DNA from 2 places in the Erwinia pyri genome. Region 2 is predicted to be linked to the other one. Evidence: predicted binding sites of a transcription regulator. Region 2 holds the regulator's gene; the other holds the start of a gene.
The links. Region 2 encodes PhoB, which activates phosphate uptake and scavenging genes when phosphate is short. Its sites were predicted from a motif close to CTGTCATAAAACTGNCNNAT; they were not measured.
Positions count from the first base shown of each region.

Region 1: a site for PhoB is predicted at 3,457-3,476, ahead of phnC (phosphonate ABC transporter ATP-binding protein). Genes of this name have one in related genera too.

Region 1 is NZ_CP132353.1:1,762,770-1,769,994, reverse strand. It holds gene phnE (phosphonate ABC transporter, permease protein PhnE) at 1-676, opposite strand, end outside; gene phnE (phosphonate ABC transporter, permease protein PhnE) at 673-1,542, opposite strand; gene phnD (phosphonate ABC transporter substrate-binding protein) at 1,618-2,544, opposite strand; gene phnC (phosphonate ABC transporter ATP-binding protein) at 2,566-3,399, opposite strand; gene phnP (phosphonate metabolism protein PhnP) at 3,517-4,266, opposite strand; gene phnN (ribose 1,5-bisphosphokinase) at 4,413-5,000, opposite strand; gene phnM (alpha-D-ribose 1-methylphosphonate 5-triphosphate diphosphatase) at 5,000-6,136, opposite strand; gene phnL (phosphonate C-P lyase system protein PhnL) at 6,133-6,834, opposite strand; gene phnK (phosphonate C-P lyase system protein PhnK) at 6,866-7,225, opposite strand, start outside.
Region 2 is NZ_CP132353.1:3,464,169-3,471,393, reverse strand. It holds gene Q3V30_RS16490 (AAA family ATPase) at 1-2,306, opposite strand, end outside; gene sbcD (exonuclease subunit SbcD) at 2,303-3,526, opposite strand; gene phoB (phosphate response regulator transcription factor PhoB) at 3,717-4,406, shown strand; gene phoR (phosphate regulon sensor histidine kinase PhoR) at 4,430-5,743, shown strand; gene Q3V30_RS16470 (PstS family phosphate ABC transporter substrate-binding protein) at 5,762-6,688, shown strand; gene Q3V30_RS16465 (cobalamin-independent methionine synthase II family protein) at 6,860-7,225, shown strand, end outside.

The DNA.
Region 1 (7,225 bases), 1.7 Mb from region 2:
TGTTGGACTCAATCTGATAGAGACTCAATGCCAGAAATGCCGGGAAAGATTGGGTAAAAATGCCGTAGCGATGCTTTTGCAGCGAATTAGCTCCCACTGCATTCAGCCCCCTGCCAGGCGAACGCTCTACCGCCTCGTGCCCCTCCGCATAAAGCTTGCCCAGCAGCCCCACATCCTGCATCACAATTGCCAGGACACCAGCCAGCGGCCCCATGCCCACGGCTCGCACAAAAATCAGTCCCCAAATCGCCATATCGATGCCACGAAGAATATCCAGCAGACGGCGTACCACCAGCGCCACGGGGCGCAGCGCTCTGGATGACATCACGTTACGTGCGGCCAGGAACGACACCGGTAACGCAACCAGCGTGGCGGTAATGGTGCCAGCGAAGACAATCGCCAGCGTGATGAAAATTTGACTGAAATAGTAAGCAAACGGCCAGTTTGCCACATCATGCCAGACAAACATCCGCAGAAAATAACGGCCAATTTGCGCACTGCCCGCGGCTAACTGCGCCCAGGAAATGCCGAACATATTAAAAAAGAAGAGGTAATAAAGCAGCACAGCGGCAGCGATAATGCCAAGCTGGCGCAAATAGCGACGCTGCACAGAGAAAAGCTCGCTGTGCTTCGCTTTCATACTGTTTAAAGAGTCAGAACCGGCTAAGGCGATCATGCTGCTTTCCCCTCGACAACCCAGCGGCGCAGATGGCCGGAAAAAGTATCCAGAAGCGACACCACCACGATAATCAGCAACATCGTCATACTGACCTGATCGTACCGATCCAACTTGATATTGGTCATCAGCTCCTGACCTATACCGCCGGCCCCTACCAGCCCAAGAATGGTCGACTGCCGGAAGTTGACTTCCAGACGCATAAAGCTGTAAGAGAGAAACACCGGCTTCACCTGTGGCCAGAGCGCAAAACGCATTCTTTGTAAGGGGCCAGCACCACAGGAGGCCAGCCCTCGCCCCGGCTTATCCGAAGCGCTCTCGATAGCTTCATAGAACAGCTTGGTCAGGCTGCCGATAGTGTGCAGCGCCAGCGCCAGAAAGCCCGGTATCACGCCGATACCAAAGGCCATCACAAACATCACCGCCCAGGCCAGTTCCGGCATGGTGCGTAAAAAGGCCACAGCGGTGCGGATGGCGTAGCGCAGCCAGACCGGGGAGTGAGTATTGTCAGCGGCAAGAAACGCAAGGATCACCGCCGCAGCCACCGACAGCAGCGTTGCCGCCAGCGCCAGATTGAGCGTTTCCCAGATCAACGGCAGCTGAATATGCAGCCGGTAACCCCAGTAAGCCAGCGAGCCTTCGGTATGCCCGTCGGCAAACAGCAGGTTCCAGTGCAGCACTGGCAGCGTTTCACCAAGATAATCGAAGAAATGAGGCAGCGACGTCAGAACGGTGGTGAGGCTGAATTCGGCGACATTGCCGGAAGCCAGAAAGAGAGCCAGAAGGATCAGCGACCAGAGAACCGTATCGCGTTTCTGCCTGCCACGAATTTGCTGATAATAGCGCTCAAACTCAGTGTTTTGCATACGTTAACCGGTTAAGAGTTGAAACAAAAAGAGCGCCTGCTCAGCGATCTGAATCAGGCGCTCCCGGACCGCAACTTAACGCGCGCCCTTGGTCAGTTCACGCTTCATATCAATGATGTTCTGGTAATCCGCCACGGTAGCCGGGCCAATATGCTGTGTACCGCCCATCGCTTTGATAAAGCAGCTGTGGTTCTCGGTATCCAGCTTTTTGATGGCAGCGACCAGCTTAGGTTTGAAATCAGCATCCAGCTTGTTGCTTACCAGGATCGGGCCGTTAGGGATCAGCGGCGATTCCCAGATAATACGAATCTGCTTCATCAGGTCGGGGTGATCCATGCGGATCATGCGGGTAAACGCCCCGCTGGTGTAGCCGGTGTTGTAATCGCCGACCATGGAAGCCCAGGTCACTGCACCTTCAAACTGACCATTCAGCACGCCTAACACGTCCTGCTCATGGCCGCCGGAGAAGGTCACGCTGGAGAAGAAGCCGTTGTATTTGTCATCCACGCTGCCGCCAAACTCTTTTTTGAAGGTCTGGTTGGGGATCAGGAAGCCTGAGGTTGAGTCAGGGTCAGCCATACCGAAAGATTTGCCTTTCAGATCTGACAGCTTCTTATAGGGGCTGTCGGCTTTCACGATAACCACTGAGTGGTAGCCTTTTGATTTATCAGTATCGTCAACCGCAATTCCCACAACGTCTACCGCTTTGGGATCTTTAATATAGACAGAGGCATAGGAAGAGGGAGACATGCTCAGCACCATATCCACTTTGCCGCCCAGCAGCCCCTGAATCACGCCGGAGTAGTCGGAAGAGTTACGTAATTTAGTATCCGTCCCCAGCTCTTTATCGAAGAAATCCTTTACGCACTGGTTATCACCGATCTGCTGCGTGGCGTTCTGACCACCCAAAATGCCTAAGTTCAGTTCCTTTGGCGTGGCTGCCTGAGCAAAACCTGATGCCACTACGCTTGCCAGGAGGGAGGTTAATAATAATTTTTTCATTGCCGGGTCCCAAAAAAGATCTTAGTTAAGTTGCGTCATCTCTTCGCCATACAGCGTATGGAGAAGCTCTTCGGTTAACTGCGACGGATGTCCGTCAAACACAATGCGCCCTTTGGCGATACCAATGGCGCGGGTACAGTACTCTTTCACCAGTTCAACCGAGTGCAGGTTGACCATCACGCTGATGCCGTTGTCGCTCACCTGACGCAGAACATCCATAATGCGGCGGGTATTTTTCGGATCGAGCGAGGCGACAGGCTCATCGGCGAGCAGAATTTTTGGGTTTTGCATCAGCGCCCGGCAGATCGCCACGCGCTGCATCTGTCCGCCCGAGAGGTTTTCCGCACGCTGCAGCGCCTGCGGCAGCATGTTCAGCCACTCCAGCAGGCCAATCGCCCGCGCGCGGTCGGCATCCGGGAAGATTTTGAAAAAGGATTTCAGGGTGGAAGTCTGACTGAGACGGCCAAGCAGAACATTGGTGAGCACATCAAGACGCGGAACCAGGCAGAAGTCCTGGAAAATCATGCCGCACTCGCTACGCCATTCGCGCATCTGGCGTGCATTCAGCTCAACGATGTTCTGCTGCTGACCCGATTCGCGGTAATTCAGGATCTCCCCCTCTGTAGCAGGCAGTGTGCCATTCAGCACATGCAACAGCGTGGATTTCCCCGCGCCGGAACGCCCGACAACGGCCACCAACTCCCCGGCGTGCAAATCAAAATTAATCTCCTGCAACACGCGGTTTTGCGCGTTGTACGCTTTGCCAAGGCCTCTTACGGCCAGAACTTTTTTCTGCGCTGACCGCAGCGGCTTGAGCTCAGGAGCGGGGGCCGGTTTTAACAGTGCCTGTGCCATAGTGTTTCCCGTAGTGAGTCAGGCGTTACGCCTTGTGCGCCCTATTAACGGCGAGCGCAGTGACGGTTTAATGACAACGGGATGATGAAAAAATGACGCAGGGAAAAAGTGACATTGTCACATTTCCAGCGTTAAGCCGTCATACGCTGCGGCTACGCCTGGCGGCAAGGAATTGGCAGCCAGCCAGTTATCCACCTCATGACCGATATGTGTCAGCCAGGTTTGAGCAGGAGCAAGCTGCTGATGTAAAGCCAGCGCCAGCGAGATGTCATTGTGGTTGCGCGGCGGCGAGTCGGTGGGAGCATAGCTACAGTCGAGAACCAGGTGATCGATCCTTCGCTGCTGAAGCCAGCTCAGCGTCTCCTCTGGCAGCCCGACGGTATCGGTAAGGTAGGCCAGCCGCACGCCCTGATGCTCAATCAGATAGCCGAAGGTGATTTTCGAATGAATAAGCGGCAGCGGCGTAAACAGCAGATCGCCGCAGGGAAGCGGGTCAAAAGGCCGCAGGAAAGGCTGAAAGGCGAGCAGACCGGGATGCCGGTAGAGATCGTCACATCCCTGTTCGTCGGGCGGAGAGTAAACCGGAATTTTGGCTCCCATCCCCCAGCGCAGCGCAAAAAGCCCCTGCACATGGTCCATATGAAAATGGGTCAGAAAAATGCGGTCCAGCTCGCCCGGCGCAAACTGCTCCTCCAGATGGCACTGCCCCGCATCCAGCAGTGTGGTTTCGCCACCCTGGCGGATTAAGGCGCTGGTGGGCGTGCGCCGTCGCGCGGAGTGCTGCCGGGCGCGCAGACAGGCTGCGCAATCGCAGCCAAAAACCGGCACCTGGCGGACGTCACCGGTTCCCAAAAAAGTAAACTGCATAAGGTTAGCCTCTCCCGGAGCATAATGCTCATTGCTCAACTGCCCGCGCTGCAAAAGTGCTCAGCGGCCAGCAGCTTCACGCCTTGCGTCAGCAAGCGCTTCAGCTGGCGAGCTGCCCTGTTCTGCCAGCAGCGCTATAAACTCGTTTAGCGTCCCGCAGCCTGGCTACCTGAAGCAGCAAACGCTTGAGCTGGCGAACACGCCTGCTCTGCCAGCAGCGCCATAAACTCGCTCAGCGTCTGGCTCAGCGGGCCGTCATTATTCAGCATCATGCAGGAAGACGGCGGGCCTTCTGCGGCACGGCGAAGGCGCTGCGCTATCTGCTCCTCCCCCTCCCTGCCGCGCTGCCGGAGACGCTGAGCCAGCACCCCGGGCGACACCTGCAGGCACACGGGCAGCAGCTGCGTACCGTAACGCTGTTCAGCAGCTGGCAGGTGCAGCCGTGACCCGTTCACCACCACGTCAAGATCCTGCGCCAGCCAGAGGTCGATTTCGATGCCCAGCGCATAGGCCTGCTGATGCGCCAGCCAGTCAATCGCGAACAGCCCTTTTGCGCGCCGTCGCTGAAACTCCGCCTCGCTGAGGGCGATATGATTTTCGCCCCCGGCGTCAGCAGCCCGGGTAATGTAGCGGTGCGCCACCAGCACCCCTTCCGGTGCCGCTTCGCGCAGCGCATCCAGCAGGCTGTCCTTGCCTGAACCGGAGGCGCCCATCAGCCAGATGAGCCTGGCCATCAGTAAACGACCCGTCCTTTCGCCCACGTCGAGCGCACGTGGACCTGCCCCTGATGGTGATTCACCAGCACCAGATCCGCACGCTTGCCCTCCGCTATCACTCCGCGGTCGGTCAGGCCGATCGAGCGGGCAGGATTGCTGGTAACCAGTGCGACAGCCGCCGGGAGCTGATAGCCATTGTTCTCGTCGCTGGCGATACGGAACGCCGCATCCAGCAGGCTGGCGGGATAGTAATCTGAAGAGAGAATATCCAGCAGGCCCAGCGCGGCGAGCTGGTGCGCCGCCACGTTGCCCGAATGCGAACCGCCGCGCACAATATTCGGTGCGCCCATCAGCACCTGCAATCCCAGCTCGCGGGAAGCTCTTGCCGCCTCTTCCGTGGTGGGGAATTCCGCGATCACGCTGCCAACGGCCTTAGACTCCTCCACATGCGCCAGCGTGGCGTCGTCATGGCTGGCCAGCGGGATCTGATACTCACGGCACCAGGCTGAGATCGCCTCGCGGTTGGGTTTCGACCAGCGCTCGGCAAAGCGCAGCTGGCTCGACTCAAACTCATCCATCTCCAGATCGTTAAGATTGTACTTGCCCTGGAAATAAACGCGGTACTTTTCCAGCGAGGTGTACTGCCGCTGCCCCGGCGAGTGGTCCATCAGCGAGACCAGCGACAGCTCTGGCGTATGCATCAGCTGCTCGAACAGCGGCAGCGTGGAGTCATGCGGCAGCTCGCAGCGCAGATGCAGACGATGTTCGGCGCGGTTCAGGCCGTGTTGCTCGCTGTAGCGGATGGCATTGATCATCTTCTCCAGATTATCCAGCCGATGCCCGCCGTCCCGCACGTCGCCTACCCCAATGGCATCCAGCACCGTGGTAATACCGTTGGCGACCATCAGCGCATCGTGGCTGCTCATGGCGGAGTGCGCGGGCCAGTCTACTTTTGGGCGCGGCGTGAAAAATTTATCAAGATTGTCGGTATGCAGCTCTACCATTCCCGGCATCAGCCAGCCGCCCTCACCATCAATAGCCGCTGGCAGCTGGCTGGCGGTATCGGAGAAGGCCCGGATCACGCCGTTCTCACACGCCAGCGAGCCGCTGACCACTTCATTTTCCAGAATCAGTTTGACGTTATTGATGATCATACGGTGCTCTCAGCAAAGGGGTTCATCACATGAAGACGGTTAGCAATCCGGTCCCGGACGGCGTTATCGTGGAAGATGCCGACGATAGCCGCGCCGCGATCTCGGGCCTGTTCAATCAGGCTGACCACCGCGGCGCTGTTGGCGCTGTCCAGCGAGGCAGTGGGCTCATCCAGCAGCAGCACCGGATAGTCTGCAATAAAGCCGCGGGCGATATTCACCCTCTGCTGCTCACCACCGGAGAAGGTCGAGGGGGCGAGATCCCACAGACGGGAAGGCACGTTCAGGCGGCTGAGCAGCGATTTTGCCCGCTCCTCGCTCTCCTGCCGCTCCGCGCCGCGCTCGCGCAGCGGCTGGGCCACCACATCAAGTGTGGAAATTCGCGGGATCACCCGCAGAAACTGGCTGACCCAGCCGATGGTGTCACGCCGCAGCGCCAGAATCTGTCGGGCGGGCGCATTGACAAGATCAACCCATTCCTGCTGGTGTTTAACCCAGATATGCCCCTGGTCCGGCAGATAGTTGGCATAGAGCGAACGCAGCAGCGTGGATTTCCCGCTGCCCGAATGGCCATGCAGCACCACGCACTCACCGGCGGAGACTTCCAGGCTGGCGTGCTGAAGCACCGGCAATTCGGCCCCATGCTGGTTATGAAGCACGAAGGTTTTAGACAAATTTTCGACGCGCAGTTGAAGACTCATGGCAAGTTCCTGATTAGGTTGGGCTTTATGCTCAGCCGAGTACTGATGAGACCAGCAGTTGGGTATAGGGGTGATGCGGATCGTCCAGCACCCGGTCGGTCAGCCCGCTCTCCACCACCTGCCCTTCCTTCATCACCAGCAGGCGGTGCGCCAGCAGACGCGCCACGCCCAGATCGTGGGTCACAATCACCACGGCCAGGTTCAGGTCGCGAACCAGGCTGCGCAGCAGATCGAGCAGGCGCGCCTGTACCGACACATCCAGCCCGCCGGTCGGCTCATCCATAAACACCAGCCGGGGATGGGTCACCAGGTTGCGGGCAATCTGCAGGCGCTGCTGCATGCCGCCGGAGAAGGTGCCCGGCAGGTCATCAATGCGCGACAGCGGGATTTC
Region 2 (7,225 bases):
TGCTCCTGCGCCAGCAGGCCTTCCTGCTCCTCCAGCGCCTGTTGCGCAGTAAGCAGTTGCTGACTGGTCAACTGCTGCTGCTGCTGCAAAGTCATCAGCGCATTTTGCTGCTTTGTTACGGCATCTTTATGCTGCTGCAGCTCGCGCGCGCTCTGCTGCAGGCTGTGCAGCAGCGACTGCTGCTCTGTTTCCAGCCGCTCCTGTTCTGCCAGCCACGCCTGCGTTTGTTCAGGTTGCTCGGGCGTCAGCGTAAGGGCGAGGGCGGTGATAATCGTCTGCCACTGCGTGCGTAACTGCCCGGCTTCCCGCCGATCCTCATCTGCCGCCTGCTGCTCTTTTTCGGCCAGTGCCTGCAGGTTTTTCAACTGCTCGCGCTTCGCTGTGCCCCGATCTTTCAGCTGCTCAACTTCGGCTCTCAGCCTGGCCAGACGCTGCTGGTTTTCTGAGAGTTCAAGCGCCTGGTAATCCGCCACCGCCGGGTGCTCGCAGGAGCCGCAGAGCGGACAGGGCTGCCCGGCTTCAAGCAGGGCGCGCTGCTGCTCCAGGCTGGCGATCCGCTGCTCCAGTTCACAGCGCTTTTCCAGATCCTGAAGATGCTGATATTTCTCTTTCCAGTCGTTGCGCAGCGCGGCCAGCTGCAGCTCTTCCTGCTGCTGCTGCTTCAGGCTCTCCTGCTGGCTGGCCTGCTGGCGTGCCTGGCGGGCCGCAAGCTGTTGCCACTGTGCAGAGAGCAGAGCCAGCTGCTGCCGCTGTGGGCGCTGCTGGCTGAGCCGCGCCAGCGACTGCTCCAGCTCGCTTTCTGCATGCCGCTGCCGCTGCGCCGCTGCGCTCTTCTCCGCTCCGGCGAAGCGTGCCTGCGCCTGCTCCAGCAGCTGTTGCTGCGGTCTGGCCTGTTGCTCCGCCTGCAGAAGCTGACGCTGAAGCTGGAGAACGCTGTTTCGCTGCTCTTCCGTTCGCGTTTGCCGGACTTTCAGCGCCTTCTCGCTCTGCTGCTGCTGCTCAAAGCGAACGCGCCACAGCGGCAGAGATTCTCCCCAGCGGGCAAAATGCGGATGCTTTTGCTGCCATTCCCGGTGGAGCTGCTGCTGTGCCTGCTTGTCAGTTTGCGCCTGCTGATTTTGTTGCAGCACAACCTGACGGCGTTTGAGTGATTGTTGGTACTCACTTACTTCTTTAGCCAGCCCCTCTGTCTGCTGCCTTATTGAGGCGATGCGGTTATCCAGCGGCAGTACCCTGTCGGCAATCAGCGTCTCCTGCTGCAGGCGATACGCCTCATGCTGTTGACGCGCGTCATCGGCGACTTTCAGCTGTTGGGTACACTCCTCAAGCTGTTGCTGCGCCAGCGCTTTTTGCTGCGAAAGCTGCTGTTGCTGCCTCTCCAGCTGCTGCCACTCCTGCTGATACTGCTCGCGCTGCTGCCAGAGCGGGCGCACCTTTTCTGCTGGCTCTGCCTGGGTGAGACGGGAGAGTTCTGCACCATCCTGCTGCCAGGCGATTTCCGCCTGCTGGCTGGCCTGTTCCGCGCCTTTCACGGCCTGCTGGGCAGCCTGATACTGCTGCTGCCACTGCCATAAAAAATGGTGCCGCTGATGTTGCGAAGTAAGCACCTGCTCCGCTGTGATCAGTTCATCCAATTGGGTTGTGAGTTGTAAGAGCTGCTGCTCTTCCAGCAAGGCCATGCCGCTCGCCTGCGCGCGCAGGGTATCCAGCGCCGCTTTAGCCGTTTTATGGCGTTCAAACACGCTGGCGGAGAGACGGCCATAAATTTCGGTGCCGGTCAGCTCTTCAAGCAGCTCCGCGCGGCTGTTGGCGTCGGCGTTCAGAAACGCCGCAAATTGTCCCTGTGACAGCATCATCGACTTGGTAAAGCGCTCAAAGTCCAGGCCGGTGAGGGCGGTCAGCATCTCCAGCTTATCCTTGACCTTGTCGGCAACGATTTTATTGTCTTCGCAGCGGGCCAGCTCTACGCGCGGCGCCTGCAGGTTACCCTCTACTGCGCCACGCGCCCGGTTCTGGCTCCAGAATGCCCGCCAGGCCACCCCTTTTACCTCAAATTCAACCTCTGCCAGACATTCGGAGGTGTCACGCGTCATCAGATCGTTCTGCGACTGCGAGAGCTTACCCAGCCTTGAGGTCTCGTGATAAAGCGCCAGGCAGATGGCGTCGAGCAGTGTGGTTTTGCCCGCGCCCGTAGGCCCGGTAATGGCAAACAGGCCATTGCTGGCGAAAGGTTCGGCGGTGAAGTCGATCTTCCACTCCCCCTTCAGGGAGTTGAGATTTTTAAAACGCAGCGTCAGGATCTTCATGCCTGCTCCTCATCATCTATCTCGGCCAGCGTCTGTTTAAACAGCGTGGTAGCGCGAGCCAGCCGTTCCGGATCCTCATGCTCCTCAAGCGCCAGTCGGCGACTGAACACCTCCTGCGCGCTCAGCTCGCTCAGCGTCTCATTATTCTGACGGTTAATGACCTGCTCACGCTGCTCCCGGCTGCGACGCAGTAGCACCACCTCCACAGGCAGCTGCTCCGTCAGCTCCTGAATACGACGCTGCAGATCGTTCAGCCAGGCATGGGTGGAAATTTCGATATCGAGCCACACGGTTTTGCCATCTTCACGCGGCAGGATCGCCGCAAGCTGCTGCTCAATCTCTTCCAGCGAGCCTTTGATCATCTGCATGGGCTGAAAGAGCGGGATCGGCAACGCTTCAACGTTACTGAGCCTGCCTTCGGCAAAATCGACCAGAAAGACGCTTTTCTCACGGCCCAGCTCATCAAAGCTGAGCGGAATAGGGGAGCCGCTGTAGCGGATATGATCGCTGTCAGCAATGCGTTGCGCACGATGGATATGCCCCAGCGCAATGTAGTCTGCTGGCGGAAAAGCCTGCGCCGGAAAGGCATCAAGCGTGCCGATGTAGATATCCCTGACCGCATCACTTTTGGTGACGCCAACGGTGGTCAGATGGCCGGTGGCGATAATGGGGAGCGGCAGATTATGCTGTTCACGCACTACCAGTGCCGCCTGCCAACAGCGCTGGTAGTGCTGGGTTATCGCCTCCAGCAGCGTCAGCTGTTTTTCCCGCCCAGACTGGCCTGCCCTGCTGAGGGTAATGTCGCGCGGCCGCAGGAAAGGGATCGCACAGAGCAGCGCGCCGGGCTTGCCTTCGCGCGTGTTGAGCATCAGCACCTGCTGCGCGGGATCGTCACTGGCTGCGGCAATTACCCGGGTATTAAGACAGGCGAGCAGCTCGCGGGATTCGTTCAGCGTGGCCACAGAGTCATGATTTCCCCCCAGCACCACCAGCTCACAGCCGGTTTGCTGCAGCTTCACCACAAAACGGTTGTAGAGTTCACGTGCATAACTGGGCGGCGAACCCGTATCGAAGATATCACCCGCAACGATAATGGCGTCCACCTGCTTTTCCACCGCCTGTTCCAGCAGCCAGTCAATAAAAGCCTGATGTTCCGGAGCGCGGCTTTTGGTGTAAAAGAACTGGCCCAGATGCCAGTCTGACGTGTGGAGTATTCGCATGGGATCCCTCTGAGGCGCAAAGCAGTGCCGACGATTATAAACAGCCCTGCGCAAAACCCCAGCCGCTACCTTCATAAAAGTGTTATAAATCGGCGGGCTGGGGGCTCTTTTTTTCATAAAACTGTCATAAAACTGACGCATAATGGCGCCGCATATCCAGTGGCATTCCGTCACAGTAGCAGGAGCAATAATGGCTAAGCGCATTCTGGTAGTCGAAGATGAAGCCCCAATCCGTGAGATGTTGTGTTTCGTTCTGGAGCAAAATGACTATCAACCGATAGAAGCGGAAGATTATGACAGTGCGGTCAGTATGCTTATCGAACCCTGGCCTGATTTGATCCTGCTGGACTGGATGCTGCCGGGAGGATCGGGCATTCAGTTTATTAAGCACCTGAAGCGTGAAGCGATGACCCGGGAGATCCCAGTGATGATGCTCACGGCGCGTGGCGAAGAAGAGGATCGCGTTCGCGGTCTGGAAGTGGGGGCCGACGACTATATTACCAAGCCATTTTCGCCGAAAGAGCTGGTGGCGCGGATTAAAGCGGTGATGCGCCGCATCTCGCCAATGGCGGTGGAAGAGGTTATTGAAATACAGGGATTGAGCCTCGATCCCTCTTCGCACCGCGTGATGTCTGAGACTCAGCCGCTGGAGATGGGGCCGACAGAGTACAAGCTGCTGCACTTCTTTATGACGCACCCGGAGCGGGTCTACAGCCGCGAGCAGTTGCTTAATCATGTGTGGGGCACTAACGTGTACGTCGAAGATCGTACCGTTGACGTCCATATTCGCCGCTTACGCAAGGCGCTGGAACTGACCGGGCACGATCGCATGGTGCAGACGGTTCGCGGAACAGGTTACCGTTTCTCTGCACGTTACTGATCGTTCGCACTGGAGCCTTTACCGTGTTGGAACGCCTCTCCTGGAAGAGACTGCTGCTGGAGCTGCTGCTGGCCTGCCTGCCTGCCCTGATTTTGGGGCTGCTGGTAGGCTACCTGCCCTGGCTGCTGCTGATCGCCGTGTTGGCCGTAATGGGCTGGCACTTCGCTAATTTACTCCGTTTGTCCCACTGGCTCTGGATCGATCGCAGCATGACGCCGCCAGCCGGTCGCGGAAGTTGGGAGCCGCTCTTTTATGGCCTCTACCAGATGCAGGCGAGAAATCGTCGGCGTCGGCGCGAGCTTGGCCATCTGATTAAGCGTTTCCGCAGCGGAGCGGAGTCGCTGCCCGATGCCGTGGTACTGACCACCGAAGAGGGAACCATCTTCTGGTGCAACGGGCTGGCGCAACAGATGCTGGGGCTGCGCTGGCCGGAGGATAACGGTCAGAACATCCTTAACCTGCTTCGTTACCCCGAATTTACCCGCTACCTCCGCCAGCGCGATTTTACCCGACCGTTGACCCTGGTGCTTAACAGCCATCGCCATCTTGAATTCCGCGTGATGCCCTATTCAGAAGGGCAGTGGCTGCTGGTGGCGCGCGACGTGACGCAGATGCATCAGCTGGAAGGCGCCCGCCGTAACTTCTTCGCCAACGTCAGCCATGAGCTGCGCACGCCGTTAACGGTGCTGCAGGGCTACCTGGAGATGATGAATGACTCCGTCATGGAGGGGCCGCTGCGGGATAAAGCGCTGCATACGATGCAGGAGCAGACCCGCCGCATGGATGGGCTGGTTAAACAGCTGCTGACGCTCTCCCGTATTGAAGCCGCGCCAGCGCTCGATCTGCAGGAAAAAGTCGACGTGCCGTTAATGCTGAAGCTGTTGCAGCGTGAAGCAGAAACCTTGAGCCAGGGGCGGCACGAAATCCATTTCCACAGCGATCAACATCTGCGGGTTTTCGGCAACGACGAGCAGCTGCGAAGCGCCATCTCCAACCTCGTTTATAACTCGGTTAACCACACGCCGCCCGGTACACGCATTGATATCAGCTGGCAGCAAACCCCGCAGGGCGCGCTGTTCAGGGTGAAGGATAATGGTCCGGGCATTTCGCCTGAACATATTCCCCGCCTGACGGAACGTTTTTATCGCGTGGATAAAGCGCGTTCACGGCAAACCGGCGGCAGCGGGCTTGGCCTGGCCATTGTGAAACACGCGTTGAGTCACCATAACGCCCGTCTCGATATCACCAGCGAGCCGGGCGTGGCGACCTGTTTCAGCTTCATCCTGCCGCCAAGGTTGATTGTCAGCCGCGAGTTGGCTCAGAATGCGGTTCGTTGATCGAACCGGATACCTGAGATGAAAAAGCTGTTTCTGCTCGCCCTGACCTGTTTCAGCCTGATGGCGCAGGCCGAAGAGGGGATGCTGGCCGGGAATCTGACCAGCGTCGGCTCAGATACGCTCGGCAATCTGATGACGCTGTGGGGCGAGAGTTTCAACCGACAATATCCCGGCGTGAATGTGCAGGTTCAGGCAGCCGGCTCCTCTACTGCGCCTACCGCCCTCGCTGCAGGCGCGGCACAGATCGGCGCGATGAGCCGTCCCATGCAGGCTGTGGAGCGCCAGCTGTTTGAAGCGCGCTATGGTTATCCGCCGCTGGCTGTGCCGGTGGCTATGGATGCGCTGGTGGTGGTGGTGAATCAGGACAACCCCTTGCAGGGGCTTAACACCAAACAGCTCGATGCCATTTTCTCTGTGACCCGCCGCTGCGGAGCCGCTGCGGCCATCAATCACTGGGGCGATCTCAACCTGACACAATCCGGCTGGCCTGAACGTCCGCTGCAACGCTTTGGCCGTAATTCCGCTTCCGGCACCTGGGGTTTCTTCAAGCAGCAGGCGCTCTGTAACGGTGATTTCCGCAATGATGTCAGCGAGTATCCGGGTTCCGCGGCCGTGGTGCAGGCCGTGGCCGACACGCTGAATGCCATTGGTTATGCCAGTATGGGGATCCACCTCTCCGGCGTAAAAACGCTGCCGGTATCTCGTGACGGAACGGCGTGGATTGCGCCAAATGCAGAGACTATTCGCAGCGGTAGCTATCCCTATGCGCGTAAGCTTTATCTTTATGTTAATAAACCGCCCGGTAAACCGCTGGAGCCGATTGCGGCTGCTTTCCTTCAGCACGTGCTTTCCGATCGGGGCCAGGCGTGGGTGACTCAGGCGGGTTATCTGCCTCTCTCTGACCAGCAGCGTCGCGAGGCGCGTCTGCTGCTGGATGCCAAATAAGTGAGCACCAACATGAATTTTTTTCATGCATGATGAAATTTCCTCGGTTGCAGCTGAATCTTTCTCATGACACTCTGTATCACAGCCATATAGACATCCAGAAGTCTACATATAACGAATCGTGATAATTTCGCCGGTAAATTACAATCGGCGTGCCAGGAGTGACATACCATGCAGAGAGATTCAGCCCAGTATCGTGCCGAAGTGGTCGGCAGCTTCCTTCGCCCTGCAGCCATCAAACAGGCTCGCGAGCAGTTCCAGGCGGGTGAGATCGATGCTGTTGCGCTTAAGCGCATCGAAGACGAAGCCATTCGTGATGTGGTCACACACCAGCGCGCCTGCGGGCTGAAAGTGGTGACGGACGGTGAATTCCGTCGCGCCTGGTGGCACTTTGACTTCTTCGACGGTCTGGAAGGAGTGGAGCGCTACGAGTCTGAGCAGGGCATTCAGTTTAACGGTGTGCAGACCAAAGCACACAGCATCCGCGTTACCGGCAAACTCGGTTTTGGCAAACATCCGATGCTGGAAGATTTCCGT